Regions from separate parts of the Nocardia sp. NPDC057353 genome, predicted to be linked through region 2. Evidence: riboswitches for the same ligand, from Rfam matches in the RefSeq annotation. Region 2 holds a riboswitch; the other holds the start of a gene.

Region 1 (15,179 bases), on a different contig from region 2:
GTCGGCAAGGGGACCACGCTGCAGCGCCGGGTGCCGCCCTTCCCGATCGGCACCGTCCCGCAGGGGCCGAACCCGGTGCCGGACACCGTCCCGGTCTCGCGGATCACCGAGCTGCTGGAGCGCCCGGGGCAGCGGTACCGCTACAACGGCGCCGACCACGTCTACCCGGAGATCGACCTCGTCTACTGGGCGGGCGGCAACCCCTTCCACCACCACCAGGACCTGAACCGGCTGCGCCGCGCCTGGACCCGCCCCGGCACGGTCATCGTGAACGAGCACAGCTGGACCGCCACCGCCAGACACGCCGACATCGTCTTCCCGGTCACCACCGCGCTGGAGCGCGAAGATTTCGCGGGCAGCAGCAGCGACCACTGGCTCACCCCCATGCACCCGGTCTTCGAGCCCTACGGTGCGGCCCGCGACGACCACGCCGTCTTCGCCGCGCTGGCCGAGCGGCTCGGCTTCGGCGCCGCCTTCACCGCCGGGCGCAGCACCGCCGAGTGGGTCGAGCACACCTGGGAGACGACCCGCTCCGACGCCGCCGCGGCGGGAATCGAGCTCCCCGCCTACCGCGACTTCCGTGCGGGCCCGCCGCTGGACCTGCGCCCGCAGCTCCCCGAGCGCGAACACGACCTGGAACGCTTCCGCGCCGACCCCGAGCGGCACCCGCTGCGCACCCCCTCGGGCCGGATCGAGATCTACTCGCGGGCCGTCGCCGCCGGGGGCGACCTGCTCGGCCACCCCGCCTGGTACCCGGACCGCGAGTGGCTCGGCGACCCACGCGCCGAACGCTTCCCGCTGCACCTGCTCTCCAACCAGCCCGCCACCCGGCTGCACAGCCAACTCGACAACGGCCCGACCAGCCGGGACGCCAAGATCGCCGACCGCGAAGCGCTGCGCCTGCACCCCGCCGACGCCGCCGCCCGCGGCCTGCGCGCGGGCGACCTGGTCCGCGTCTTCAATGACCGCGGTGCCTTCCTGGCCGGGGTCGTGGTCTCCGACGCCCTGCTCCCCGGCGTCGCCCAGATCGCCACCGGCGCCTGGTTCGACCCGGACGACGAACTCGGCCTGGAACGGCACGGCAACCCGAACGCCGTCACCCCCGACATCGGCACCAGCCCGCTGGCCCAGGGGCCGTCGCCGAACAGCTGCCTGGTCCAGGTGGAGAAGTTCGCGGGCGAACCGCCCCCGGTCCGCTCCTTCGAGCCCCCCGAGTTCGGTTCCCGCTGAGCCCATCCCTCGGCCGCCGCCCCCGCCCGCTGCGAGCAGATCCCGTGGGAGCGGCGCTGATCCGGCTCAGGCGGCGGCGAGCGTGCTGCGCAGCGCGTCCAGCGCCTCGTGCTGGGTGACCCGGATCGCGCCGGTGGTGGTGTGCAGCGCGCTGGCGGTCTGATCCGCGGAGAGCCCGAGCACCAGCCGCAGCACCAGCACCTCGCGCTGCTTCTCCGGGAGGTTCGCCAGTGGCTCCTGGCTGCGCGCGCCCCGGCGGCGCACCGCGTCGGCGACGGCGCGCGAGGTCATCCGGTACGCGAAGGCGAGGAAGGAGCCGCCGGACTCGCGGAAGCGGGGGAGCGCGGTGAGCAGCTCGGCGCAGACGCCGGTGGCGACGGTGTCGGCGGCGCCCGCCTCCAGCCGGGCCCGGCAGTAGCGGGTGACCAGCGGGCGCACCCGGTCGAGCAGCCGGCGCAGCGCCGCGCCGTCGCCCGCGGCGGCGGCGTCCACCGTGCGGTCGAGCTCGTCGCGGGATGTGTCGGCGTCCACTGATCGCTCCTGCTGTTCGCGTGCCGGTCGTTTGCTCTGAATCCTAGGCCCGGCGCGCCCTTCCGGCATCCACCATTCGGCGGACGATCCCACCGCCGTCCTCCGCCCCGCGGCTGACACCGGGCGGCCGGTGTCAGGGTGACCACCCGGGCGAGCGGCCGGATGCACCGCCGGACGATCGAATCCGGCTGAACGCAACGGTGGCGGCGCGGTGCTCGCGCGGGTTTCCTGGCAGGGTGCCGACCAGCGTCACCACTCTCGCCTTCCTCACCCCGGGCAACTTCGCCGACGACGACCCGTACACCGGGCTGGCGGACACGCTCCGGCTCTTCGAGTACGGCGAGCGGCTCGGCTTCGACGGCGGCTGGATCCGGCAGCGGCACCTGGAGCACGGCGTCGGCTCGGCGGCGGTCTTCCTGGCCGCGGCGGCGCAGCGCACGACCCGGATCGAGCTGGGCTCCGCGGTCATTCCCATCGGCTACGAGAGCCCGTTCCGGCTGGCCGAGGACCTGGCGCTGGCCGACGTGCTCTCCCGCGGCCGGTTGCAGCCCGGGTTCAGCGCGGGCACCCCGCCGCACGCCGAGCTCATGGGCGACCTGGTCTTCGACGGCGACTGGCGCTCCTACGACCTCTCCTACACCAGGATCGAGCGGCTGGTCGAGAACCTGCGCGGCGGGTACCTGGGCGGCCCCGACACCGTCATCCACTCGCCGGGCAACACGCAGCGCCCCCGGCTGCAACCGCACAGCCCCGGGCTGATCGACCGGCTCTGGTACGGCGGCTCCAGCGGCCGCTCGGTGCGCTGGGCGGGCGAGCGCGGGCTGAACCTGCTCACCGGCAATATCGTGCTCGGCGAGCAGAGCGACGACTTCGGCGCGAGCCAGCTGGCGCTCATCGCCGCCTACCGGGAGCGGATCGACCCGGCGCGGCCGGGCCGGGTCGCCGTCGGCCGGGTCATCGTCCCCACCGACGGCGCCGACCGCGCCACCCGCGAGCGGTACCGCCGCTACGCCGAGTCCAGGCGCGAGCGCACCCTCGCCCCGCAGGGCGAGCGCCGCGTGCTCTTCGCCCCCGACCTGGTCGGCCCCGCCGCGGAGATCGTGCAGCGGCTGCACGCCGACCCGGTGCTCGCCGAGACCACCGAGCTGCGCCTGGAATTGCCCTACGAGTTCCACCGCGCCGAGTACGAGCAGATCCTGCACGACGCGGTCGAGCTGGTCGCGCCCGCGCTGGGCTGGCAGCCGCCGAGTATTGCGCCGCTGATCACAGTCCCTGGGCACTCGACCAGTTAATTTCCTGCGGCGTCGCAGGAATTGCATGCTGTATGGTCGATTTTTGTGATCGGCATCACGTTTAGCGCCGCCGTTCACTGTCTTCGCAAATCCGGAAAGCGTGCTGACCTGCGTGGATGAACTCCCAGGTAGGCGCGTTGGCACCGCTGTGGGATCACCCCGGAATTGCGGGCTTCGTCCTATTTAAAAGGACTTATTTCAGACCATAAGTCAAGTTTTTGAAGTATCGACCAACCCGAAGGTCGTTGCTAAGCTGTCGCTGCTCATGAGAACCGACCGGTTTTCTGAGTTTTCGCCACAAAACATGACGCCCGCTTGGAGGCGCGTTCATAGCCATGATGAATGACGAGCGTGCCCTCCGGGCGGTACCGAGACTGTCCCACCGCAGGCGACCCGAGATGACGTCCGCGCAGGGATTCAGGAGTGCACCAGATATGAAGCTCGACGACGCACTGCGGGACGGCATGAGCGTGGACGGCGCCATCGGCATCGCCCTCGTGGACATGCGCAGCGGGATGCTGCTGGGGAAGCAGGGCGGCAATCAACTCTTCGACCTGGACATGGCGGGCGCGCTGAACACCGAGGTGCTGCGGGCCAAGCTGCGCGCGGTCGAGGCGCTGCAGCTCGGGGACAACGTCCAGGACATCCTGGTCACCCTCAACGCGCAGTACCACCTGATCATGCCGCTGGTCCGGAACGACGGCGAGGAGCTCTTCCTCTACCTGGCGCTGGACAAGTCGCGCGGCAACCTGGCGCTGGCCCGCCACCAGCTGCGCCGGATCGAGCAGGCGATCCGGCTGTGAGCCGGGCGTTCGACCGGCACGAGATCGCCCTCGGCGACCCGCGTGCCGTCGGGATGCTGCTGCAGCGCGCCTGCGAGGAGATCCCCGACGTCGAGCACGCCGTCATGACCAGCCGGGACGGGCTGGTGGTCGCGGCCGACGACGTCTCGGGGCAGATGACGCACGGCGATTCGATCGCCATGCGCAGCTCGGCCATGGCCGCCGCCGCCATCGGCATCGGGGACCACTTCACCAGCCTGGTGACCCAGGGCAGGCTGCAGTCCGCGGTCTTCGAGGCCGACCGCGGCTGCGTCGGGGTCTTCCCGCTCAGCTCCACGCTGCTGCTGGTGGTCACCAGCGCGCCGACGGTGAACCTGGGCCGGTTCAACGCCGCCGCCAAGCGGGTGCTCGGCATCCTGCAGGCGCCCGCAGCCTGACCCGGCGAACCGGACATCCGGTTTCGGCCGTGCTTATGATGTCGGTGTCCCGCGGGGAAGACCGGTGTGATTCCGGGGCTGTCCCGCAACTGTGAGGCTCGTCCGAGCCGAAGCCAGATACCCGCGGGTCGCTGTATCGGAAACGGTCGCGGCCACGCGGATATGGTCGGCGCCGGATGCGCCGTCCTCTCCATCGGGCCGCGGCGCGTTCGCTGCTGCCCCTTCGCGTGCGCCGCACGCGAAGGGAGTCGGGTCATGGGATTCGGGCGTCGGGCATTCCTGCTCGGAACCGCCGCCGCGGCAGGCGCGTTCGCGGCGGGGTGCGGCAGCTCCCGCCCCGCGGTGGACACCGGCACCTTCACCGCGGCCTTCCAGGGCTCCGGCGCGGGCGAGGGCATCGATCCGGGGGTGAACACGCTCTTCGTCGACGAGGCCAGGATGAAGGCGGTCTACGACGGGCTCTTCGAGGTCGACGAGACCATGACGCCGATCCCGCGGCTGGCGCTCGCGGCCGAGCCGAACGCGGACGGCACCCGGTGGCGGATCGCGCTGCGCGAGGCGCGCTGGCACGACGGCACCGCCTTCGGCGCCGACGACGTGCTGTACACCATCGCCAGGGTGCTCGGGCCCGCCCAGCGCCGCCCCTTCGTCGCGGCCACCTCGCTGGCCCCGGTCGATCTCGGGCTCTCCCGCGCGGTGGACCCGCGCACCGTCGAGCTGGTGCTGCGGCAGCCGTCGTTCGACTTCCCGATCGCGCTCGCCGGGTACGGCACCAAGATCGTCAAGAACGGCGCGGTCGACTTCGCGCGGCCGGTCGGCACCGGGCCCTTCGTCTTCCGCGAGTTCGAGCCGGGCCGCACCTTCGTCGCCACCGCCAACGAGCAGTACTGGGACGGCGCCCCCGCCGTCGGCGAGCTGCGGATCGTCAGCGCCGAGCCGGACGCCAGGCTGAACGCGCTGCGCGGCGGCGAGATCGACTTCGCGGACAACCTGAACCCGGTGGCGAGCCGGGCACTGGCCGGGCGCGACGACGTCACCGTGCAGACCACCCCCGGCAGCGGAATCCTGTTCTTCGCCATGAAGACCGACCGCCCGCCCTTCGACAAGCCGGACGTGCGGCGCGCGCTCATGCGCCTGGTCGACCGCGCCGAGCTGGTGAAGGTCGCGCTGGAGGGGATGGGCGAGCCGGGCACCGACGTGTTCGGCCGCGGCTTCCAGTACTCCGCCGAGCTGCCCGCGCACCCCTACGACCCGGACGAGGCCGGTCGCCTGCTGGCGCGGGCCGGGGTCCGCGACCTCTCCTTCGACCTGTTCACCGCGCCGGTGGCGAACGGCTTCGTCGAGGCGGCCCGGCTCTTCGCCGAGCAGGCGGCCGCCGCGGGGGTGCGGGTGAACGTGGTGATCGGCTCCAAGGACAGCTACTACACCGACGCGCTGGAGACCGGCGCGCTCACCATGGGCCAGTCCGGCCCGTTGCCGATCCCGAACCATTTCGCGTCCCGGCTGATCACCGGCGCGCCGCAGAACCGCACCCGCTGGGCCGACCCGGAGTTCGACGCGCTCTACGCCAGGGCGCAGACCACCGCCACCGCCGATGCCAGGGCCGCGCTCTACCGCTCCATGCACGAGATACTGCACGACCGAGGAGGATTCGTGTTCTTCGCCGAGACACCGTGGATCAGCGCCGCGCGCGCCGGGTTCGGGAACACCCCGGCCACGGTGCCGAACTCGCACGCCTGGGCCCGCTTCGACGGGGTGACCGCGTGAGCGCCGCCGCATTGAGCGCCGAGCGCGCCGAGTACTGGGTGCGGCGCTGGGACCGGCAGCAGGAGCACTACATGCCGGACCGGGAGCAGCGCTTCGAGGTGCTCGGCGACGTCGTGGCCGAGCTGGTCGGCAGGCTGGACCCGCTGATCGTCGACCTCGGGGTCGGGCCGGGCACGCTCGCGGCCCGGCTGCTCGACCGCTTCCCGGAATCGACGGTCGTCGGGGTGGACGCCGACCCGCTGCTGCTCGCGCTCGCCGAGCGCACCCTGCCCGCGGAGCGCTTCCGCGCGGTCGCCGCCGACCTGCGGCAGCCGGACTGGTTCGAGCGGCTCGAGCTGGACCGCGCGCCGGACGCCTTCGTCAGCACCACCGCGCTGCACTGGATGAACCGGGAGCCGCTGCGGCAGCTCATCGCGGTCTGCGCGAAGGCGCTGGAGCCGGGCGGGCTCTTCCTCGACGGCGACCACCTCTACGAGGGAGAGGAGGGGCCGCGGCTCGACGCGCTCGCCAGGGCCGTGACCAGGCGTCGGGCCGGGCGCACCGGCGCCGCCGCCGCCGAGGACTGGCAGGCCTGGTGGGCCGCGGTCGAGGCGGCGCCGGAGCTGGCCGAGCTGGTGCGGCTGCGCGCGGGCGGGTTCGAGCACACCGTGCACGACAAGCCCACCGCGCACGACTACCTGGCCTTCGCCCGCGAGGCAGGGTTCGCGGAGGCCGGGACGGTCTGGCAGTACGGCGACGACCGTGTCGTGGTCGCGATCCGCTGAGCGGCCGTTCGCGCGGTTCCTGCTGCGCCGCACCGGGATCGGGGTGGCGCAGCTCGGCATCCTGCTGGTGCTGGTGTTCGGGCTCGCGCTGCTCATGCCGGGCGACGCCGCCGACGTGCAGAACAGCGACGTCTTCGGCGCCGAGCAGCGGGCCGCCAACCGGGAGCTGCTCGGGCTCGACATCGCGCCCGCGCAGCGCTTCCTCGACTGGCTCGGGAACGCGGCGACCGGCGACTTCGGCACCTCGTACGCCAATGGCGAGCCGGTCGCGGAGCTGATCGCCGGGCCGCTGCTCGTCTCCGGGCTGCTCGCCGTGCTCGCGCTGGCGCTGCTGCTGCCGCTGGTGGTGCTGGCCGGGTTCGCGGCGGGGCTGCACCCCGGCTCGTGGCTGGACCGGGCGGTGACGACGGTGAGCATCGCGGTGGACTCGGTGCCCGATTTCGTACTCGCGGTGCTGCTGGTCGGCTGGCTCGCCCTGGATCTCGGGCTGCTGCCCGCGACCTTCATCGGCGCCGACCTGGAGACCGTGCTGCGGCGGCCGGAGTACCTGGTGCTTCCGCTCGCGGTGATCGTGGCGCGGGTGGCGGCGCCGCTGGTCCGGCTAGTGCGGGCCGGGGTGGTCGACGTGCTGGAGCAGCCGTACATCGCGCAGGCGCGCAGGCTCGGCGTGCGCCGCCGCTCGCTGCTGCTCCGGCACATCGCGCCGAACGCGCTGGCGCCCGCGATGCAGGAGCTCGGCCGCACCGGGGACGGGCTGCTCTCCGGGGTGCTCATCGTCGAGGCGGTGTTCGTGGTGCCCGGGATCGCCTCCGAGCTGATCGGGGCCATCGGCAACCGGGACGAGCCGGTGATCCTCGCCATCGTCGCCGTCACCGGGACCATTGCCATCGGCATCAACCTGCTGATCGACCTGGCCGGGCAGCGCATGGTGCCGTGCTCGGCGGACGGGGTGGGGGAGTGAGGTCGTCGTTCCGGCGGGCAATCGCCGTTGCGTGCCTCGCGATCCCGGTGTTCTTCGCGCTGGTCGGACCGGTGCTCGCGGCGTCGGCGCCGCGGGCCAGGCAGGCGCCGTTCGGGCCGTCGGAGTGGTCCCCGTTCGGGACCGACCGGCTCGGCCGCGACGTCCTCGCCACCGCGCTCACCGGCGGCCGCACCTTCCTGCTGGTCGCGGCGGCGACGGTGCTCATCGCCTACCTGGCGGGCTTCCTCATCGGCGTCACCGCGGCCGCCACCGGGCGGCGCTGGGTGGACGACCTGCTCATGCGCCCGATCGACGTCCTGCTCTGCCTGCCCTCGCTGCTGCTCATCATGGTCGCGGCGCTGCGCACCGAGGGCGCGCCGGTGGCGGTCGCGGGCGCCATCGCGCTCGCCCTGGTGGCGCCGAGCGCCCGCTTCGTGCGGATGGCCGCGCGCTCGGTGGTACGCGGGCCGGTGATGGCGGCGCTGCGCATGCAGGGGCAACCGGCCAGGTACCGCTACGGCCGCTACGCCGTCCGCGAACTGGCCCGCCCGCTCGCCGCCGATATCGCGCTGCGCTTCACCGCCGCCGTCTACTTCCTCGCCTCGGCCAACTTCCTCGGCCTCGGCTTCGACACCACCGCACCGGACTGGGCGGTCGCCGTCGCCGCCAACAAGGACGCGCTGACCACCGCCCCGTTGGCGGTCGCGCTGCCCGCCGGGCTGATCGTGCTGCTCGTGGTCGGCATCAACCTGCTCGCCGACGACCTGCTGACCGACCCGCGCACCGTCGCGCTGCGCCTGGCCGAGCGGAGCCGCCGTGGCTGAGCCGCTGGTCACGGTGCGCGGCCTGACGGCGAGCGCGGGAAACACGGTGCTGCTGGCCGATATCGGGTTCGCCGTGCCCGCCGGGCGGATCGTCACGCTCTTCGGCCCCTCCGGTGCGGGCAAGACCACCATCGCCGCGGCGGTGGCGGGCGCCGTGCCGCCCGGGGTCGCGATCACCGGGGAGATCCGGGTCGCGGCGGGAGTCCGGGTCGGGTACCTGCCGCAGCACGCCGCCGCCACCCTGAACCCGGCGCGCCGGATCGGCGCCGCGCTCGGCGAGCTGGTCGCGCTGCACCACCCCGAGGCCCGCGACCGCCGCGCGCGCCGGGCGCGGATCGCGGAGATCCTGGCCACCGTCGCCTTCGAGCTCGACCCGGCCGGGCTCGACGCCATGCTGCGCCGCTTCCCGTTCGAGTTCTCCGGCGGGGAGCGGGCCCGGCTCGCGCTGGCCCAGGTGCTGGCCGCCCGGCCGCGGCTGCTGGTGGTGGACGAGCCGACCGTCGGGCTGGACACCATCGCCAGGCGCGCGCTCGTGCGCAGCCTGGAGCGGCTGCGCGGCGAGGGCAGGTCGGTGCTGCTGGTGACGCACGATCCGTTCGTGGCGCGGGTGGGTGACGAGACCGTGCATGTCGCCCCCGCGGAACCGACGGTGCAGGCCGCGAATTCGCCGGTGCCGTCGGGGCCGGTGGTGCTGCGGCTGAGCGGGGTGTCGGTGGTGCGCGGGCGGGTTCCGGTGCTGAGCGGGGTCGAGCTGGCGGTGCGCTCCGGCGAGCTGCTCGGGGTCGTCGGGGTGTCCGGGGCGGGGAAGTCGACGCTCGCGCGGTGTGTCGCCGGACTGGTCGCGGCGCGGCGCGGGGCGGTGCTGGTCGACGGGGAGCGGATGCCGCCGCTGCGCCGCCGGAGCCGGGCGCTGATCGCGGCGGTGCAGTACGTGTGGCAGGAGTCGGCGGCCTCCTTCGATCCGCGCCGGGTGGTGCTGGACCAGGTCGCCGACACCGGGATCCGGTTGCGCGGCATGGGCCGGGCGGCGGCGCGGGAAGCCGCGGCCGAGCTGCTCGGCGAGCTCGGGCTCACCGGCGAGCAGCTGCGCCGGTACCCGGCCGGGCTCTCCGGCGGGCAGCTGCAGCGCGCCGCGCTGGCGCGGGCGCTGCTCGCCGAGCCGCGGGTGCTGCTCTGCGACGAGATCACCACCGCGCTCGACGCCCCCACCGCGGGCCGCATCCTCGACCACGTGGACGCCTACCGCCGCCGCACCGGCGCCGCGGTCGTCGTCATCGGCCACGATCTGCGCACCCAGCTCGCCCGCGCCGACCGCGTCGCCGTCGTCGACGCGGGCCGCATCACCGCCATCGGCACCCCCGCCGAACTCCGCACCGCCCGCACCGGCGCCCTCGCGAGACTCCTCGCCGCCGAGAGCGACCCCGCACCGCCGCCCGCCGCCGACACCGACCCCACGGCGCCGCCCGTTGCCGAAACCGACCCCGCGGCGCTGCCCGCCGCCGAAGTCGGCCGCGCGGACTCGCCGGCCGCACCGCCGCCCGCCGCCGAGATCGGCTCCGCGACGCCGGTGCCCACCGCGGAATCCGGTTCCGCCGAGCCTGCCGGGCGCTGACCGCGGCGATGCCGCTCAGCCCGCGGCGCCCCCGTTCTCCAACCACGCCGCCAGCGAGATCCCCGCCTCCAGCACATGCCGCTCCGCGATCCGCCGGGCGGCATCGGCATCCCGCGCCTCCAGCGCGTCCAGCAGCTCGTCGTGCTCGTGCAGCGAGTGCTTCTCGTGATCCGGGAAGAGCCGCAGGAAGTTCGTCGGCACCACCCGGGCCGCCTGCTTGATCTGGGTGAGCAGCCGGGGCGAGTGCGCGGCCCGGTGGATCGCCTGGTGGAACCGCCAGTTCGCCGCCCCGATCGCATCGTCCCCCGACCGCGCCGCCACCTCCGCCGCCAACTCGCGCAGCCGCGCCAGCTCGGCCTCGGTGCTGCGCTCAGCGGCCCAGGCCGCCGCCTGCCCGGTGAGCACTCCGAGCAGGGTGAAGCTGTCGCGCACGTCGTCGGCGCCGATCCCGATGACGGTGATCCCGCTGCGCGGCGCCACCCGCACCAGCCCCTCGAAGGAGAGCTCCAGCAGCGCCTCCCGGACGGGGGTACGCGAGGTCGCGAACTCCTCGGTGATGGCGTCCAGGTCGATCCGCGACCCCGGCGCCATGACCCCGGTGAGAATGCGATCGCGCAGCTCCCGCGCCGCCCGCTCCCGCACGGTGCCCGCGATGTCGACCGAACCAGCCATGCGCCGGAGTGTAGCAACGAACGCATGTAAGGGTTGGCATCTGATATATCAGATGTTAAATTCCTTCCATGACAGCGAGACGAGACGACCGGATGACGCTGGTCGCATTCATGCAGGCGGGCAGTACCTCGGTCTACTCGGGGTCGTGGCGGCACCCGGCCACCGAGCACGGGTACCTGGACGCGTCCTACTACGCCAAGGTCGGCAGGCAGCTCGAGGAAGGCTGCTTCGACCTCATGTTCTTCGACGACCGGCTGGCCATGCCTGGCATCTACGGCGGCTCGGTGGCCGAGGCGGTGCGCTACGGCGCCCGCCCGGTGAAGCTGGACCTCAGCGTCGTGCTCGGCGTGCTGGCCCAGGCCACCTCGAAGATCGGGCTCGGCGCCACCTACTCCACCACCTACTACCCGCCGTTCCACGTGGCCCGCACCTTCGCCACGCTGGACCACCTCTCCGCGGGCCGGGCCGCCTGGAACGTGGTCACCTCGGTGAACGACAGCGAGGCGCAGAACTTCGGGATCGAGGCGCACCTCGGCCACGACGAGCGCTACGACCGCGCCGACGAGTTCCTCGAGGTGGTCGCCGGGCTCTGGGACACCTGGGAGGAGGGCGCGCTGCTGCACGACCGCACCGGCGACTTCGCCGACCCGGCCAAGGTGCACGAGCTGAACCACAGCGGCCGCTTCTTCTCGTCCCGCGGCCCGCTCACCGTGCCGCGCACCCCGCAGGGCCGCCCGGTGGTGATCCAGGCCGGGTCGTCCGGCCGCGGCCGTGAATTCGCCTCGCGCTGGGCCGAGCTCATCTTCACCGGCGATCCCGGGCTGGAGGTGGCGAAGTCGCACTACGCGGACCAGAAGGCGCGGATCGACGCGGCCGGGCGCGACCCGCGCGCGGTGAAGATCTGCCCGATGGCGTACGCGGTGGTCGGCGAGACCGAGTCGCACGCCAGGGAGCGCGAGGAGATGCTGCTGCACGAACTCGTGCACCCCATGGCCTCGCTGACGCTGCTCTCCGAGCTGATGAACTACGACTTCTCCCGGCACGGCATCGACGACCCGGTCACCGACGAGCTGATCGCCTCGGTCTCCGGCATCCGCGGGCTGGTGCAGAACCTGCGTCAGCACCTCGGCCGCACCGTGACCCTGCGCGACCTGGCCGGACACCGCGCCACGCTGCTGCAGGGGCCGCGCTTCGTCGGCACCGGCGCGCAGGTGGCCGAGCAGATGGCCGAGTGGTTCCACGGCGACGCCTGCGACGGCTTCGTGCTGGCCGCCACGCACATGCCGGGCGCCTTCGAGGACGTCACCCGCATGGTGGTGCCGTACCTGCAGCGCGCCGGGCTCTTCCGGACGAAGTACGAGGGCAGCACGCTGCGCGAGCACCTCGGGCTTCCGGTGCCGAGCGCGTCCCGCGCCGCCGCCGGAATGAGCGCGTAGATGGCCGCGGTGCAGCGCCCGATGCTGGACGGCATCCGGGTGCTCGACATGGCCACCCTGGCCGCGGCGCCGCTGGCCGCCACCTACCTCGGCGAGTTCGGCGCCGAGGTGATCAAGGTGGAGCAGCCGAACGGCGGCGACCCCATCCGGTCGTGGGGGCACCAGCGCGACGGCGTCGGGCTGATGTGGAAATCGGTGTCGCGCAACAAGAAATCGGTGACCCTCGACCTGCGGGTGGCCGAGGGGCAGGAGCTGCTGCGGCGGCTCGCCGCGCAGGCCGACGTGGTGATCGCCAATACCAGGGTGCGCACGCTGGAGCGCTGGGGGCTGGACTACGAGAGCCTGCGCGCGGTGAACCCCAGGGTGATCATGCTGCACGTCACCGGCTTCGGGTTGACCGGCCCGAAGAGCGAGCGCCCCGGCTTCGGCACGCTCGGCGAGGCCATGAGCGGCTTCGCGCACCTTACCGGCGAGGCGGAAGGCCCGCCGACGCTGCCTCCCTTCATGCTCGCCGACGGCGTCGCCTCGCTGAACGCCGCCTACGCGGTGGCGATGGCGCTCTACCACCGCGACGTGCACGGCGGGCCGGGCCAGCTCATCGACATCAACCTGATCGACCCGCTGGCCCGGCTGCTGGAGCAGACCCTGCTCGCGCACGACCAGCTCGGGCTGGTGCCGCAGCGCGCCGGCAACCGCTGGGACATCTCGGCCCCGCGCAACACCTACCGCACCTCGGACGGGCGCTGGCTCGCCATGTCCGGCAGCTCGCCCGCGCTGGCGCTGCGGGTCTTCCGGGCCATCGGCCGCGGCGACCTGGTCACCGACGCCGACTTCTCCGACCCGCAGCGGCGGCTCGCCAGGGCCCCCGAGGTGGACGCCGCGGTGGCCGCCTGGGTCGCCGAGCACACCCTGGCCGAGGCCATGGCGGTCTTCGACGAGTACGAGGTGGCCGCCGCCCCGGTCTACGACATCGCCGACCTGCTCGCCGACGACCAGATGAAGCACCGTGAGGTCTTCGTCGGCGTCGACGACCCCGAGCTGGGCACGGTCACCGTGCAGGCGCCGGTCGCGCGGTTCTCCGCGACCAGCGGCGCGGTCGAGCACCTCGGGCCCCGGCTCGGCGAGCACAATGCCGAGGTCTTCGGCGAGCTGCTCGGGCTCGGCGAGAACGAGCTGGCCGAGCTGCGCGCCCGCGGCGTGCTCTGAATTCCCCCACGAGAGGATCCTTTCGATGACGAAGCTGCTCCGCCGCTCGGAGCTGGCGCTGCCCGCCTGCAACGACCACATGTTCGCCAAGGCGGTCACGCTCGGCGCCGACCTGGTCTTCCTCGACCTGGAGGACGCCACCCCGGTGAGCCTCAAGGAGGGCTCGCGGGAGAAGGTGATCACCGCGCTCAACGAGCTGGACTGGGGGCGCACCGCGCGCGCCATCCGGATCAACGGGCTGGACACCGAGTGGTGCCACGACGACATCATCGAGGTCGTCACCAGGGCCGGGCGCAACCTGGACACCATCGTGGTGCCCAAGGCCAAGACCGCCCGCGACGTCTGGTGGGTGGACGTCCTGCTCACCCAGCTCGAGCTGAAACTCGGGCTGGAGAAGCAGATTCGGCTCGAGGTGCTGATCGAGGAGGTCGAGGGGCTGGCCAATGCCGAGGCCATCGCCACCGCCAGCCCGCGGGTGGACGCCATCATCTTCGGCGTCGGCGACTTCTCGCTCTCCCAGGGCGCCAGGGTGGACACCAACTTCGAGCCGCTCGGCGACTACCCCGGCGACTTCTGGCACTACGCCAGGGCCAAGGTCATCGTCGCGGCCAGGATCGCGGGCATCGACGCCATCGACGCCCCCTTCCCCGACTACGGCAACACCGAGGGGTACGAGCGCGACGCACGCCGCGCCTCGCTGCTCGGCTACACCGGCAAGTGGGCCATCCACCCGGTGCAGGTGCCGATCGCCAACGCGGTCTACTCGCCGACGCCGGAGGAGGTCGCGCTGGCCGAGCGGAACATGAAGGCGTACCGGGAGGCCGAGGCGGCGGGCCGCGGCGCGGTCGGCGTCGGCGGCGTCCTGGTGGACGCGGCGCACGTGAAGATGGCCGAGCAGGTGCTGGCCAGGGTCGCGCTGATCGAGGGGGCGGAGCCCGGGCGGTGAGATGCCCGGGGGCGCGCTATTGTTCATGCACCGGTCGCCGGTTCGTGGCCGCGTCAGCCCCCGCCGGGCATATCGCTGTCGTTCCCTGGCGCTGAACAGCCGAGGGACGACGGCGAGAGCGGGACGTGATGCGACCGGTGGCGGAGAAGCGGGCCGATGCGGCGCGCGGCAGTGAGTTCGCGGTGCTGCTGCGCCGGGTCCGCGAGGCCGGGCTGCTGGAACCGGCCGTGCCGCAGTACCTCGCCCGCACCGCGGTGACCGTCGGGCTGCTCGCGGGGTGCTACGCCCTGCTGATCGGGCTCGGCGACAGCTGGTGGACGCTGGGGATCGCCGTCGTGCTTGCGGCGCTCTTCGCGCAGTTCGCCTTCCTCGGCCACGATGCCGGGCACAAGCAGATCTTCGCGAGCCGGAAGGCCAACTACGTCTACGGCGCGCTCGTCGGGAACCTGCTGATCGGGGTGAGCATCGGCTGGTGGACCAGCAACCACAACCGGCACCACGCGCACCCGAACACCGAGGACGCCGACCCGGACATCATGGGCATCCTGGCGCACTCCGGCGCCCGCGCCGGGATGGCGCGCGGCTACCGGCGCTTCGTGGTGCGGCACCAGGGCGTGCTCTTCTTTCCCATGCTCACCCTGGAAGGGCTGAGCCTGCGGATCTCCAGCTGGCGCGGGGTGCTGCGCTGGCCCATCCCGAACCGGGGGTGGGAGGCGGCG
Region 2 (15,179 bases):
TCTTCATGACCCAGTACCAGAAGGCGATGATGCCGCAGACCAGCACCCACGCCCCGATGATGCGCACGAGATCCAGCCACATGGGGATTGCTCCGTTCGAGAGTGGTCATCAGCGCTCCATGCTGTGCAGCGCGGTGGTCAGGTAGCTGTCGAGCATCCCGGCGCGCATGGCGCGGTTGTCCGGGGTGGTGGCGAGCAGCGCGTACAGCCCGAGCAGGAAGAACAGGGCCGCGTGGTAGGGGTCGATGCCGTCGCGGGTCTCGCCGCGGTCGCGGGCGTTCTCGATCTCGGTGGCGACGGTGGCGATCATCGGGAAGTCCCTGGGATCGCCGTCGCCGCGGTTGGGCGAGAAGTGCACCGCGAGCAGCTCGCGGAAGAGGGTGTTGCCGAGCCTGCGCTCCAGCGCGAGCACCAGCCGCACGGTCTCGGCGAGCGCGCCCCGCAGGTCGTGCTCGCCGCGCAGGTAGCGGGTGAGTTTCTCCGCGAGCAGGGTCTCCTCGCGGCGCTCCAGCTCCAGCAGCACGTGCTCCTTGGTCGGGAAGTGGAAGTAGAAGGTGCCGCGCGCGACACCGGCCGCCTCGGCGATGGCCGCGATATCGGCCTCCGCCGAGCCGGTGCGCGCGAACTCGGTGATGGCGGCGTCGAGCACGCGATCCCGCGTGCGCAGCCGCTGGGCTTCGCGGCCCTGGGGCTTCCCGGATGCATCGGTCATGACCTCGATCCCAGCAGTACCGCCGACGTGCGTCGACGGCGGGTGGGGGTGGCGAGTGGAAGATGTTGGGCGGCAGCTTCTCCGCGCTGCCGACTGCTCGTTTAGACTGACATATGTCATCGACAATCGTCAATGGGTTGTTTACCGAAAAGGCAACGGGATGCGTATCGGTCGGTTTACTGTTCGTCGAACAGGTGGTCGTACCCGATGGCGAAGCTCAGGTCCGCGGGGTCGACCAGCACCCGGCGGCGGTCGCCGATGCGCGGGTGCGGCGCGGCGGTCGGTACCTCGCACGCCGCCTCGAAGGCGTCGAAGCCGGGGCCGCTGATGCGGACCCGCAGTTCGGCCACATCCGGGTTCTCGCCGCCCGCGCGGATCCGCACCGCGAGGATCTCGGCCTCGGCCGGGACGGCGGCGGTGTCGAACCGCCGGGCGGTTCGGCGCCAGCGGTAGGTCTGGACCGCGAGGGCGAGGCCGATCGGGAAGGTGACGAGGGCCGGGCACAGCGCGTCCCACAGCGAATCGCTGGTCAGCGCGAAGACGGGCCCGGTGGCTATCAGCCCGGCCGCGAGTGCGGCGCTGCAGGCACCCGCGACGGGGCCGATGAAGTCGACCTGACTCCCGGAACGCTGAATCACTCGGCCCCCGGCTCAGGTGGCGAGCAGGGGTGCGGCGAGTTCGACGACGGTGCCGGTGTCGCCGACGGTGATGCGGGACTCGGGGACGAGGGCGCCGATCAGCGCCGGCCCCCGTCCGCGATTCGTGGCACCTGCCGCGGGTGTCTTCCACGTCCCGTGGTCGGTGACGGTCACCCGGACCAAGTCCCGCTGCACCCGCGCTTCGAGCAGGACGGGCCGCCGATCCTCGCCGTGCCCGTGCTCGACCGCGTTGGTGCACGCCTCGATGGCGGCCAGCAGCAGGTCGTAGGCGTGTGCGGGGTCGGTGAGCACGCCGTCCAGCCACTCGCGCAGCCGCCTGCGGACCCCGGCCGGCTCTTCCGCCGCGGCGGGAAATTCCTGTCGCAGGGCAACGGGGATATCGCCGGTAGCGTTCATCGCCTGACCTTCCGGACCGCACCGCGGGTGTGCGGGGGTCGTACCTGACCGTAGTCGGTCCACAGCCGGGCGGGTACTGCTTCCGGGACCGACACCGCCGAGCTCATCGACTTCGATGTCGGGGCGCGGTCAGTCGGTGGCGACGAGGACCGCGCGCAGGCTCCTGGCGATGGTCTCGGTGCCGGTCTCGAAGACCTCGCGCAGGCTCGGCTCGAAGCCGGAGGCGACCCAGTGGTCGATGACCGCGAGGAACCCCCACACCGCCTGGGCGGCGGCCAGCCGCAGCGTCAGGTCGTTCTCGTCGCGATGCAGCCGGGCGGCGAGCGCGACCCGCACGGCGCCGGTCAGCTGCTCGGCGAGCCGGAGCTGGCCCGCGCGGACGTCGGGCTCGGCGGCTACCAGCCGCATGCGGGAGCGGATCTTGGCCTCGTCGGTGGTCAGGAAGGCGCCCGCCAGGGGGAGCGCGGCCGCGCGCACCTGCTCGATCAGCTCTTCCGGGGCGACCGGCTCCGGATCGGCGGTGGCGAGAAGATCGAGGATCTGAGGGTCGTAGTCGTCCCAGACGACGAGCATCTCCTTGGTGCCGAAGTAGCGGTAGACGGTGCTGGCGGAGGTGCCCACCGCGGCGGCGATGCGCTCGATCGGGACGCTGCGGTACCCGTCGCGCTCGAACAGCTCCAGCGCGACGTCCTGGATCTCGTGCATCGCCTGCACCCTCCTGCGTTCGGCGAGCGATGGCCTGCGCGCATTCGGGGAGTCCGTCATCGGCCCATCCAATCACGGTCGCGCGCACCGGCCGACCGGGTTACAGTGTCGTTCATTATGAAAGTGACTGTCAATCCGAAACCGAGTGTCAGCGCGACCGTCGAGCCGCCGCCCCGGCTCACGCTGCTCGGGCGGTGGGGTCGGGCGATGGCCAGGCACCGGTGGCTGGTGCTCGGGGTGTGGGTGGTCCTCGCGCTCGCGGGCGGCATCGCCTACCCGAGCCTGGAGCAGCGGCTGCAGGCGCCGGACCTCACGGTGGACGACAGCGAGGCCACCGTGGCGGGCGATCTGATCGGCGAGCACTTCGCCGCGCTCGGGGTCGAGCAGAACGTCATCGTCTTCAGCTCCGCGCAGCGCACCGTCGACGACCCCGAATACCGGGCCGCGGTCGACGGCGCGCTGGCGACCGCTAGCGCCAGCGCGGATGTGCGGGTGTTAACCCGGCCCTACGAGCAGGCCGAGCAGGTATCCGCAGACCGGCGCTCGGCCTTCGCCGTCATCGGCATCGACGGCGACATGAGCGCCCGCGCCGAGGTGGCCGAGCGGCTGCAGCGCGACCTCGCGGGCATCGGCGGCGGCGAGATCACCGTCGAGACCACGGGGTTCTCCGCGGTCCAGAACGACATCATCGCCGTCGAGAAGGCCGACACGGTGCGGGCCGAGCTGGTCGGCGTTCCGATCGCGCTGGTGCTGCTGCTCCTGGCCACCAGCGCGTTCGTGGCCGCGCTGGTTCCGGTCGCCATGGCGGGCGCGGGCGTGCTGCTCTCCCTGGGCATGCTGTACCTCTGTTCGGCCGCGATCCCGGTCGATCCGCTGATGATCTCGGTGGCGACCATGATCGGCACCGGCGTCGGCATCGACTACGCCCTGATCGTGGTGAGCCGCTTCCGGGAGGAGCTGGCCGGTGCCGAACCAGAGCGCGCGGTGGCGATCGCGCTGGAGACGGCGGGCAAGACCGTGGTCGCCTCCGGGGTGATCGTCCTGGTCGCGCTCTGCTCGCTCATCGTCGTGCCCGCGGGCATCTTCCGCGGCACCGCGCTGAGCGTGACCGCGGCGCTGGTCAGCAGCGTGCTGGTGGCGCTGACGCTGCTCCCCGCCCTGCTGGCGGCGCTCGGCCCCCGCATCGACCGGGGACGGCTGCGGCGCACCGCGGTCGACCGCACCGAGGAGCGCTGGAGCCGCTGGGCGCGCGCGGTGATGCGCAAGCCGGTCCTGGCGGGCACCGCGGCGCTGCTGCTGCTCGGGCTGTGCGCGTGGCCGCTGACCACCATCCGCTACGGCAACGACACCGGCGTCTCGCAGATCCAGAGCACGCCGTCCGGGCACGCCGCGCAGGTTCTCACCGACGAGTTCGGGCCGGGGCTGTTGGCGCCGATCCAACTCGCCGCGGTCGGCAAGGGCGGCGGGCCGCTCGCCGCGCAGGCGGTGACGGCGCTGGACGCGCTGGCCGCCGAGACCGGCCGGGACGAGCGCGTCGCCTCGGTGCTCCCGGTGCGGGCCGGGGGAGCGCTGCTGCTCTCGGTCGTCCCCAGCGTGGCGACCGACTCCACGGAGGCGGCGGAGCTGGTCCGCGAGCTGCGGGGGCGGGCCGGTGCGATCGGCGAGTCCACCTACTCGATCGTGGCCGTCGGCGGGACCACCGCCGCCTTCGTCGAGCTCTCCGACCTCATTACCGGCCGGTTCGCGCTCGTCGTCGCCTGCGTGCTCGCGTTCTCGTTCGTGCTGCTGGTGGCGGTGTTCCGCAGCGTCCTGCTGCCGATCAAGGCGATCGCGATGAACCTCGCCGTCACCGCGGCCGCGCTCGGGCTGACCGTCGCGGTCTTCCAGTGGGGCCACGGCGAGCAGGTGCTGGACTTCACCGGACGCGGCTACATCCAGGCATTCCTGCCCGCGACGGTCTTCGTCGTGCTGTTCGGGCTCTCGATGGACTACGAGGTCTTCCTCATCCGCAGGATCCGGGAGCACTGGCTCGGCTCCGATCGCTCCGACCGCGCCAACGACGAGGCCGTGGTCGCGGGCATCGCGCGAACCGCGCGGGCGATCACCGTCGCCGCCGCCATCATGGTCGTGGTCTTCGGCGCCTTCGCCACCGCGCGGGTGCTGGAGATCAAACAGCTCGGGTTCGCGCTGGCGGTCGCCATCGCGCTGGACGCGGTGGTCGTGCGCATGCTGCTGGTTCCGGCCTTCATGAAACTCCTCGGCCGGTGGAACTGGTGGCTGCCGCGGCTCCGGAGCTGAGGGCGGGCCTGCTTTCGTTTTTCGTCGATGTGGAGGAGGGTGGAGGGGACCGACGGCACCACCCGCGGCTGTTCCCGCAGGACAGCTCGATGACGGGAAGCGAATGCGGCTCGGAAGGGAGCCCGCGTCATGCAGTTCGCCAGCACCGACCGCGCCGTGATCGAGGCCTTCATGGCCGAGACCTACGCCGGGACCAGGTTCGGCACCGCCTCCGGTGCCGGAGCGGACCCGACCTCGGTCGCGCGGATCCGGCTCGGCCCCGCGGTCAGCCTGGACCGGCTGACCTTCGGCTCCGCCATGTCCTACGCCGTCGACCCCGGCGACACCTGGCGGGTGTGCGCGGTGCGGCGCGGGCGGGTCGTGCGCACCGACCCCGCCGGTGACCTGACCGCCGAGCCGCCCGGCGAGCTCGCCGGGCTCACCGAACCCGGCGCCGGGACCTCACGGGCCACCGGCTACGACATCCTCGTCGTCGACCCGGCCATCCTGCCCCGCGCGCCCGGCCCCGAGCGTGGCAGGCCGTCCGCGCGCGACTTCACCCGCCGCCCCGGCCCCGCCGAGAGCGCCGGGCTCACCGCGGTCATCGAGCACGTCCACGCCTGCGCCGCCGCGGGCACCCTGACCTCACCCGCGGTGGCCGCGGCGCTGGCCCGCTACGTCGCCGCCACCGTCGCCGATGCCTTCCCCCTCGGCCCGGTCGACAGCGACCCGGAGCTCTCGGAGACCCTGCGGCGGGCGATCGCCTTCCTGGAACGACACACCCGCGAGGACGTCTCGATCGCGCAGGTGGCCGCGGCGGCGTTCGTCAGCCCGCGCGCGGTGCAGCTGGCCTTCCACGCCCAGCTCGACACTACCCCGCTGGCCTACCTGCGCGGGCTGCGCCTGGCCGGCGCGCACGACCAGCTGCGCCGCGCCGCGTCCGGTGACCGCCAGACCGTCACCTCCGTCGCCAGGGACTGGGGCTTCGGCAACCCCGGCCGCTTCGCGATCGCCTACCGCGCCGAGTACGGCCACGGCCCGAGCGCGACCCTGCAGAACTGAACCGGCGCTAGGCGGTGCGCAGGGGAGCCGCGAGCTCGACCACGGTCCCGCCGTCGCCGACGGTGATCCGCGACTCGGGCACGAGGGCGCCGATCAGCGCCAGCCCCCGTCCGCGATTCGTGGCACCTGCCGCGGGTGTCTTCCACTGCCCGTGGTCGGTGACGGTCACCCGGACCATGTCCCGCTGCACCCGCGCTTCGAGCAGGATGGGCCGCCGGTCCCCGCGATGCCCGTGCTCGACGGCGTTGGTGCACGCCTCGATGGCGGCGAGCAGCAGGTCGTAGGCGTGGCGGGGGTCGGTGAGGACGCCGGCCAGCCAGTCGCGCAGCCTGGTGCGGACCCCGGCCAGCTCTTCCGCCGCGGCGGGAAATTCCTGTCGCAGGGCAACGGGGGTATCGCCGGTAGCGTTCATCGCCTGACCTTCCGGACCGCACCGCGGGTGTGCGGGGGTCGTACCCGACCGTAGTCGGTCCACACCCGGCCGGATACTGCTTCGTCCGCGGTGCGAAATTCGACCGGTCCTGAACCGGCACTCGCCGAAGCGATCTCTCCACAGCCCACGCACTGCGTATACACACCGGAGCATCCCCCGCCGTAGGCTGAACCATCGTGGACTACCTCGGATCGATCCGAAATCCCGTGCATGACGGACTTTTCCTGGTGCTGTGTGATGCGGGGGCGCGGTTCGGTGGCTGGGATGTCCACGGTGACGAACTCGCCGCCGAGGGCAGCGCGCAACTGGTGCTCGACGGGTTGCGGGTCTACGTCGAGGAAGCCCACGGTGACGGTCGGCACGAGGTGCGGCGCGGCGATGACGGGACCCTCTGGGTCTCGCCACCGGTCGAGCCGGGTATCCGCCCGATTCCGGAGGGCGGCCTCGAACACGAGCCACGGACCGAAACCGTTCCGATGGGGCTCGTCGATGTGCCGAGCGGAACGCTGGTCCTCGCCCTCGCCTACCCGCCGCTCAACATGACGACCGACGGCGACCATGCGGGCGTTACGCATGGCGAAGGCGAACGCCTCGACGTCGTGGTCGGGCCCGGCGTCCTGGTGGTCACCCGCGAGCGCACCGCCGCGGGCCAGACGGTAGCTCTGCGTTTCCAGCCGCCACCCGGTGCCTGAACGATCTCTCGTAAGCCGCAGGCCGGACTCGGCACGGGCAGCTCGAGCTTCATCCGGCCCCCGACTGTCCGTGCGCTGCGGAGCTGCGCCGGTCCCGCGGTCGGTGGTCAGCGGGCCCGCTGCAGGGGCAGCCCTTCCTCGCGCCAGGCCGCGAGCCCACCGGCGAGGCTGTAGGCCTCGAACCCGGAGCGGCGGGTCAGCGCCGCGAAGTGCCGGGACACCCGCCCCACGGGGCAGACGAAGACCAGCGGTCTGGTCCGGCAGAACGGCAGCTGATCCGGGGGTGTGTCGAGCAGGACGTCGTCGCGCACGTTGATCGAGCCGGGGATGTGGGCGACCCGGTAGGCCATGGCTCCGCGGGTGTCGACCACGGTCGCGCGCCGGGTGCGGTCGAGTTCATCGAGTGCTTCCGGGCCGAGCTGCGGGACGGCGGCCAGTTCGGCCGGGTGTGGCGGGGCCGGGCGGGCCGGGTCGTCGAACAGCTCGGGGCGCCGGGCCCGCAGGTAGGACAGGTAGGGCTCGAGGCGGTCGCAGACGATCACGACCGCGACCAGGTCCGGGTCGTCGGGGCCGAGCGCCGCGGCGGCCGGGCGCAGGACGTCGAGCGCGGCGGCGTAGGCGGCGCCGGAGGTGGGGCCCGCCAGCACGCCGTAGCGGCGCGCCAGCAGCAGGGTGGCGTCGACCGCGTGCTCGGCGCCGACGGTGACGATGCGGTGGTAGAAGTCGGGCTGGAAGAGCCCGACGTCCCACATCTCGGTCTCGGAGCGGATGCCGGGGATGAAGTCGTCGCGGGTGGAGACCACCCCGACGGTGCGCAGCCGCGGGTTGTGTTCGCGCAGCGCGGTCGCGGTGCCGCGGGTGGAGCCGGTGGTGCCGAGCCCGCCGACGAGGTAGTCGACCCGCTCGATGCCCACCGCGGCGAGCGCGGAGCGGATCTCGGACCCGGTGCCCCGGTAGTGGGCCTCGACATTGCGCTCGTTGGTGTACTGGGAGGCGTGGTGCCAGGCGCCGGGTTCCCGGGTCATGGTGGCGGCGATGACCGAGGACACGTCGTCGGGCGCGGTGGGATCGGGGCACTCCGAGAGCCCGGGCAGCTCGACGATCTCGGTGCCGAGCAGGCGCAGCATGTCGCGGACCTCGCCGACCTTGATCCGGTTGGTGACCGCCCGCAGCCCGACGCCGTCCAGCGACCCCAGCACCCGCATGGCCTTGGCGGTATTGCCGCTGGACGCCTCGAGCAGGGTGCGGCCCTCGGCCCGGAGCCCGGGCAGTTCGTCGCGGAGCATCGCCAACGCGGCGCGGTCCTTGACCGAGCCGAACGGGTTGTGGGACTCCAGCTTCGCGTAGAACCGCAGCCGCGCGATGCCGTGCACGGCGGGGTCGAGCCGCAACAGCGGAGTGTTGCCGATCAGCTCGGTGATGCTGTCGTGCGGGCGCACGATCCCTCCTGGGCGGGACGGTGGTCGGCGTCGGGGACGACGGTGAACCCGCCGGGTCCGCGCCTGACCGCGAAGGTCGGGGGCAGTGGGTGCCCGGCGGCGGTGGCCGCGGACAGGTCCGAGTGGTATCCGGCGGTGTTGGGGAACACCAGCAGATCGCCGGGCCGCGGCCGGAAGGGCAGCCGGACGGCGCGGGTGCTGACCATGTCGCGCTCCAGGCACAGCCGCCCGGCGAGGAATGCCGCGACCGGTTCGGGCGGGCGCGGTGCGGCGTCGCCCGCCAGCAGCAGTGGGTCGACGAGGCTCTCCTGGTCGGCGGGGGTCACCTGGTCGCGGCTGATGTCGAGGTTCGCCAGGACGGACCCGTCCGGCAGGTCCCTGGTGAATTCGATGCGGGCGAGGGTGATCCCGGCGTGGTCGGTGAGCGACTTCCCCGGCTCCAGCCAGAGCTCGAGCAGGTTGTCGGTGAGGATCGCGGCCACCGAGCGCCCCTGCCCCGGTACCTCGGCGTCGAGCAGTGCGCCGAGCGCCGTCGCGGGGGCGACGGTGTTGGCGTACTTGTGGAACACCGGGGTGCCGGTGACCGCACCGGCCTCCACCCGGTAGCCGAAGGTGGCGCCCGACCAGGCCAGCGGCCGCCCGTGGCCGAGCAGCGACTCGCGCAGGGCGCGGGTGTAGGCGTCGTAGCTGCCGGGATCGGCGGCGAAGACCTGGCGCAGCCCGCCGCCGATATCGAGCACGGTGGGCGAGAGGCCGCGTGCCCACGCCGCCTCGAACAGCGGCAGGCACGCCGCGATCGCCCGCACCCGATCCCGCTGCTCGGCGGTGTCGAGATGGAAGGAGAAGCCGCGCAGCGCGATCCGGTCGCGGAAGGCCGCCAGCCGGTCCAGCACGGCGGGGATCGCGGCGAGCGCGATCCCGAACCGGCTGGCGGCTGTGCCGGGAAACCCGCTGATGCGCAGCAGAATCGGCACCGGCCCGCCCGCCGCGGCGGCCAGCTGCTCGACCTCCCAGACATTGTCGGCATTGACCGTGACCCCCTCGGCGAGCAGCCGCCGCAGGAATCGCTCGCCCTTGGGGCCGGTGGCCTCGATGCGGGCCGGGGCGAAGCCGGCGCGCAGCGCGCTGTCCAGCTCGCCGGGCGAGGCGACGTCGATGGCGAGCCCGGCGCGCTCGGCCTCCCGCGCGAACGCGGCGCTGCGATTGACTTTGTGCGCGTACCAGATTCGGTGGCTGAGGTCGCGCTGCTCGAGCACCGCGGTCAGCGCGGCGGCATTGGCCGCGAAGACCGCGGGGAAGACCAGATGCAGCGGCGTGGGGTGGCCTGCGGCGAGCGGCCTCGCGGACTCGAGGAACTCGCGCACCAGCGGATCGAGCAGCGCGGGGACCGGAGGTGGGATCATCCGCGGCCTTCCCCGCCCACGGACGCCACCGCACCCGCGTGCGGGGTCGGGTTGTACCCGCTGTCGCGCAGCGCCTCGAAGGCGCGGTCCCGGTTGCGCGTGCTGCGGAACTCCGCCCGCACGATCTTGCGGTCCAGGTCGACGTCGTGCACCGCGATGTCCATCGCGGTGAGGACCGCGGTGATGGTGCGCACGCAGTGTTTGCAGTTCATGTCCGGCACCGCGAAGACCGATTCCGGTGCGCCGTCGCTCTCCTCGCCCGCGGCGGCGAGCGGCACGAGTTCGCAGCGCTGGACCGCGTCGGCGAACGCCGCGACGAACCGCTCGACCACCAGCGGCAGCAGCGTGCTCGCCGCGGCCGGACACGCGGGCTGCTCGCCCGGGGCGAGCAGGGCGTACTGCCGGGAGATGAGGTCGAGTTCGTCGTGGTACCTGGCGATGGCCGCCTCGGTGCCGAGCCCTTCCTCGGTGCGCGCGCGGTGCATGACCGCGTGCGCCTCGGCGATCGTGGCCTCCTTCATGACGCGCAGCGTTGCCAGCGTGCCGGGGGTGTAGCGCAGCCGCCCGTCTAGGTCGGCGGTCAGCTCGACCGGGGCCATGCCGCGCCGGTGGGTGGAGGCCTGCAACTCCCAGAACCAACGGGTCGCGACCGCGACAAAGATGCCCGACCCGCGCAGCGCGAGCGCGAATCGCGCGGGGTCGCGGTGCCCGACGCGGTGCGCCAGCAGCGCGTGCTGGGTCAGGGCCCGCGCGGCGGCCTCCAACCCGACCCGGAAGACCTCGAGCGGTTCGTGGTCGGTGGTGGTGCCCGCCAGCACCGAGCGCGCGGCTCCGTCGAGACGTCCTGCGCGCTCGGCGAATCCGGCGTCCGCGCGGAGCCCGTTCCACAGGGCGAGGAAGGCGGTACGGGCCGCGATGGGCACGACCGGGCCGAGGCCGTCGCTGTGGAAGTGTCCGGTATTGGCCACCCCTTCCTCGTCGAGCCAGCTCACCCGGTGCGTGGCCGAGGTGACCTGCTCGGGCGGGCAGGGCCGCATGAAGCGCTCCAGATACAACCGCTGGGACAGCGTGAGGTGGCTGCCCGGCTCGAATCGCAGGGCGGTGGCACGGTATTCGATCCGGCTGTGCGTGCGGGGTGCGACCTGGGCGAAGGGGGCGGGTCCGGCGAGTTCGCGCAGAATCCGGGCTACGGCCCTGCGGTCGTATCGGGCAGCGCCATCGGTGTCCACGGGACCTCCTCGCGCCTGTCGGGCGCACCGCCCGGGCGGGGGTTGCCGAACGGCGTTCTCGGTTACGGCGGCGGACCGGCGCGCAGCCGATCCGACCTTCCACGATACCGATCCGCTACTGCCTCGGCATGCCATTGCGGGCGCCGGTCCTGTTCGCGCCGTGCGCTTTCCGTGCCGCGGTCTGCGCGCCGCGCCAGAACTCGACCGGTGTCTCGCGGGCGCGCGCCACCCGGGTGCGGATGGTGCCCACCGGGCAGCCGGTGGCCGCTCACCGTCACCGGCCCGGCCGGCGTGCGGTACCAGACCGCGGCCGTGGTCTCGGGCACGCAGGTTCCGGTCCCGCTCACCCCTGTCGCAACCCGCCGCGAACAGGGCATATGCTGAACGCCGCAGCTGGTTCGTCCCGAACCACCACGGTGGGCGCGGGGCGTCGAAGCCCACCGCCAGGCCTCTTCGGCCGGGTGGCGGGCGAGAGGGAACCCGGTGGGAATCCGGGACTGTCCCGCAGCGGTGAGCGGGAACGACCGCCGTCATCAGCACTGGACCCTCGGGTCCGGGAAGCGACGGCGTGGTAGGAAATGCCTGGGTTCGCCCCAGGTCGGCCCCTCGGGGGCCGGTGCCCGCGAGTCCGAAGACCTGCCCGCTGTGCCGGACACGCCGTGTCCGGCGGCCGTCGCCTCGTGGACCGGGCGCTACGCCGACCTGCCACGCATCCGGCTGTCCGGGTGCGTCGTCGTCGTGCGCGCCGCGGCGGGTGTCGGCCTCGAACCGGAAAGCCGGGTGTCGAGGAAGGGTGCCGGTGGTGGAGAAGCTGTATGCCGGGGGACGGCTGCGGGCGTTGCGGGAGCAGCGCGGGCTCTCCCAGTCCGGGCTGGCCAAGGCGCTGGCGTTGTCGGTGAGCTATGTCAATCAGCTGGAGAACGATCAGCGGCCGCTGACGGTGCCGGTGCTCATGCGGCTGACCTCGACCTTCGACCTGGAGGTCGGGTTCTTCGCCCCGGAGACCGACGCGCGGCTGCTCGCGGATCTGGCGGCGGTGTTCGCCGAGGATTCCGAGGCGGCCACGGTGACCAGCGGCGAGCTCGATGATCTGCTGTCCCGGGTGCCGACCGCGGCGCGGCTGCTGATCAGCCAGCATCGGCGGCTGCGCGCCGCCACCGGGCAGATCGAGCAGCTCACCGCGGGCATCGACGCGCCGCCGAGCGATACCCGCACCGCCATGCCGTACGAGGACGTCCGCGACTACTTCTACGACCGCCGCAACCACATCCCCGCGCTCGACACCGCGGCCGAGGAGCTGTTCACCCGAGGCCGGTTCACCCTGGGCGGGCTGGATCTGCAGCTGGCGCGGCTGCTGCGCGAGGAGCACGATGTCGCGGTCCGGATCCGTTCGGAGGACCCGGTGCGGCCCGGGCCGAAACGGGTCTTCGACCCGCACTCGCGCACCTTGATTCTGGCTCGGCGCCTCACTCCCGGACAGCGGGCCTTCCAGGTGGCGACGCAGCTGGCGTTCCTGACCCAGTCCGCCGTGCTCGAGGAGTTGCTCGCCGACACCGCCGGGTTGCCGGGGGAGTCGCGCCGGTTGCTGCGGATCGGGCTGGCCAACTACTTCGCCGGGGCGCTGATCCTGCCCTACGGCCCGTTCCTGCGCGCTGCCGAGGCGTTGCGCTACGACATCGATCTGCTCTCGGCGCAGTTCGAGGTCGGGTTCGAAACGGTGTGCCACCGGCTCTCGACACTGCAGCGGCGCGGGCAGCGCGGGGTGCCGTTCTTCTTCGTCCGCACCGACCGGGCGGGCAATATCTCCAAGCGGCAGTCCGCCACGGCGTTCCACTTCTCCCGGGTGGGTGGATCGTGCCCGCTGTGGGTGGTGCACGACGCCTTCTCCACGCCGGGGCGGATCCGAACCCAGATCGCCGAGATGCCGGATGGGCGCGCGTACCTGTGGCTGGCGCGCACCACGGGGGAGAGCAACCCCGGCTACCTGGCACCGGCGCGGGACTTCGCGGTCGGGCTCGGCTGCGACCTCACCTTCGCCGACAAGCTCGTCTACTCCCACGGCCTGCCGATCACCGATCGCGCGGCCGCGGTGCCGATCGGGGCAGGCTGCCGGGTGTGTGAGCGCACGGCGTGCGCGCAGCGTGCCTTCCCGCAGATCGGGCGCCCGCTGGCCGCGGATGAGAACCGTCCGGCCAACACCCCGTACGCCCCTGCGGCATCGACCGGATCCAGCTGAGCGCAGCGAGATTCAGTGCCGCGCGAGCAGCGGGGCCGACGTGGCGACGGCAGCGGCCATCCGCACGGCCTGCACGGTGGGAGCGACATCGTGGGTGCGGATCACCGCCGCACCTCGGTCACGACGTCGTCGTAGTGCGGGGCGCTCGAATTGCCCGCCGTCGAGGAAGGAATCCGGTGTGACATTCAGGATTCCCATGATCCGGGTATTCATTTTCGAGCAGAGATCCTTCCGCCGAATTCCCGTGGCACGTGGCAGCACTGTGGAGCCGGGGGTTCGCCCACCCTATCGCGACGGGGGACCGTTCTTCGATGTCGGCCGGATCCCCCTCTGCCGCAGGCGGGTCCGCGTAGCCGGGGCTGCCCTTCCGCAATTTCCACAGATTTGCAGGGTTGCTTCCACAAAATTCGCCGGATGCGACGGATTTCCCCGCTGCCACCCCGGCTGTAGCGTGCGAAACAAGCGAAATTCCCTCGACGACCCGGAGGCATCGGCCTGTGAAGAATCATCTCGTTCGCACCCACCGTTCCGCGGCGGACTTCCCCCGCGAGCAGCACCTGGCGTGGCGGATCGCGGAGGTGGCCGCCGACCCGGTCGAGGTCGCCCCGGAGACCGAGGAGATGATCGTCAACCGGATCATCGACAACGCGGCCGTGGCAGCCGCGTCGCTGACCCGGCGCCCGGTTTCCAACGCCCGCGCCCAGGCGCTGGCGCACCCCTACGAGCCCGGCTCGACCGTGTTCGGTGTCGGCGGCCGCTTCTCCCCGGACTGGGCGGCTTGGGCCAACGGGGTGGCGGTGCGCGAGCTCGACTTCCACGACACCTTCCTGGCGGCCGAGTACTCGCACCCCGGTGACAACATCCCGCCGATCCTGGCCGTCGCCCAGCATGCGGGCCGGACCGGGCGCGAGCTGATCCGCGGCCTGGCGACCGGTTACGAGATCCAGGTGGATCTGGTGCGCGCGATCTGCCTGCACGAACACAAGATCGATCACGTCGCGCACCTGGGTCCGTCGGCGGCCGCCGGGATCGGCACCCTGCTCGGGCTGGACACCGCCACCATCTACCAGGCGATCGGGCAGGCGCTGCACACCACGACGGCGACCAGGCAGTCCCGCAAGGGCGAGATCTCCAGCTGGAAGGCGTACGCCCCGGCCTTCGCGGGCAAGATGGCGGTCGAGGCGGTGGACCGGGCGCTGCGTGGCGAAGGGGCGCCGTCACCGATCTGGGAGGGCGAGGACGGCGTCATCGCTTGGCTGCTCGGCGGTCCGGACGCCGAGTACTCGGTGCCGCTGCCCGGCCCCGGCGAGCCCAAGCGCGGCATCCTGGACACCTACACCAAGGAGCACTCGGCCGAGTACCAGTCGCAGGCGCCGATCGACCTGGCGCGGCGGATGCGAGAGCGGATCGGCGACCTGGACCAGATCGCCTCGATCGTGCTGCACACCAGCCATCACACGCACGTGGTGATCGGCACCGGCTCCGGCGACCCGCAGAAGTTCGACCCCACCGCCTCGCGCGAGACCCTCGACCACTCGGTGCCCTATATCTTCGCGGTCGCGCTGGAGGACGGCACCTGGCACCACGAGCACTCCTACACCCCCGAGCGGGCGCAGCGGCCATCGACCGTGGACCTGTGGCACAAGATCTCGACCGCCGAGGATCCGGAGTGGACCCGCCGCTACCACTCGACCGACCCGGCGGAGAAGGCGTTCGGCGCCCGCGCCGAGGTCACGCTGAAGAGCGGCGAGGTGATCACCGACGAGCTGGCGGTCGCCGACGCGCACCCGCTCGGCGCCAGGCCCTTCGCCCGCGAGCAGTACATCGCCAAGTTCCGCACCCTCGCCGAGGGTGTGGTCGAGCCCACCGAGCAGGATCGCTTCCTGGAGGTGGCCCAGCGCGCGGGCGAGCTGTCCGCGGGTGAGCTGTCGGAACT

What was found. Region 2 has a riboswitch for cobalamin ahead of ACFUUZ_RS19890 (short-chain fatty acyl-CoA regulator family protein). Riboswitches for the same ligand answer to the same signal wherever they lie in the genome.
Region 1: linked by a shared signal. The riboswitch ahead of ACFUUZ_RS07730 (ABC transporter substrate-binding protein) and the one ahead of ACFUUZ_RS19890 (short-chain fatty acyl-CoA regulator family protein) in region 2 are both predicted to bind cobalamin.

Annotation. Positions count from the first base shown of each region.
Region 1 is NZ_JBHVAK010000010.1:122,513-137,691, forward strand. Features, by position in the region: gene ACFUUZ_RS07705 (molybdopterin-dependent oxidoreductase) at 1-1,230, shown strand, start outside; gene ACFUUZ_RS07710 (sigma factor) at 1,297-1,761, opposite strand; gene ACFUUZ_RS07715 (LLM class flavin-dependent oxidoreductase) at 1,998-3,053, shown strand; gene ACFUUZ_RS07720 (hypothetical protein) at 3,488-3,856, shown strand; gene ACFUUZ_RS07725 (roadblock/LC7 domain-containing protein) at 3,853-4,272, shown strand; cobalamin riboswitch at 4,283-4,416, shown strand; gene ACFUUZ_RS07730 (ABC transporter substrate-binding protein) at 4,528-6,039, shown strand; gene ACFUUZ_RS07735 (class I SAM-dependent methyltransferase) at 6,036-6,803, shown strand; gene ACFUUZ_RS07740 (ABC transporter permease) at 6,781-7,764, shown strand; gene ACFUUZ_RS07745 (ABC transporter permease) at 7,761-8,588, shown strand; gene ACFUUZ_RS07750 (ABC transporter ATP-binding protein) at 8,581-10,200, shown strand; gene ACFUUZ_RS07755 (GntR family transcriptional regulator) at 10,216-10,872, opposite strand; gene ACFUUZ_RS07760 (LLM class flavin-dependent oxidoreductase) at 10,941-12,308, shown strand; gene ACFUUZ_RS07765 (CaiB/BaiF CoA transferase family protein) at 12,330-13,514, shown strand; gene ACFUUZ_RS07770 (HpcH/HpaI aldolase/citrate lyase family protein) at 13,540-14,460, shown strand; gene ACFUUZ_RS07775 (fatty acid desaturase family protein) at 14,589-15,179, shown strand, end outside.
Region 2 is NZ_JBHVAK010000037.1:36,587-51,765, reverse strand. Features, by position in the region: gene ACFUUZ_RS19945 (TetR family transcriptional regulator) at 110-712, opposite strand; gene ACFUUZ_RS19940 (hypothetical protein) at 889-1,350, opposite strand; gene ACFUUZ_RS19935 (ATP-binding protein) at 1,363-1,767, opposite strand; gene ACFUUZ_RS19930 (TetR/AcrR family transcriptional regulator) at 1,897-2,532, opposite strand; gene ACFUUZ_RS19925 (MMPL family transporter) at 2,596-4,770, shown strand; gene ACFUUZ_RS19920 (helix-turn-helix transcriptional regulator) at 4,900-5,811, shown strand; gene ACFUUZ_RS19915 (ATP-binding protein) at 5,819-6,223, opposite strand; gene ACFUUZ_RS19910 (hypothetical protein) at 6,421-6,936, shown strand; gene ACFUUZ_RS19905 (pyridoxal-phosphate dependent enzyme) at 7,044-8,375, opposite strand; gene ACFUUZ_RS19900 (decarboxylase) at 8,345-9,778, opposite strand; gene ACFUUZ_RS19895 (heavy-metal-associated domain-containing protein) at 9,775-11,007, opposite strand; cobalamin riboswitch at 11,479-11,645, shown strand; gene ACFUUZ_RS19890 (short-chain fatty acyl-CoA regulator family protein) at 11,810-13,243, shown strand; gene prpD (2-methylcitrate dehydratase PrpD) at 13,741-15,179, shown strand, end outside.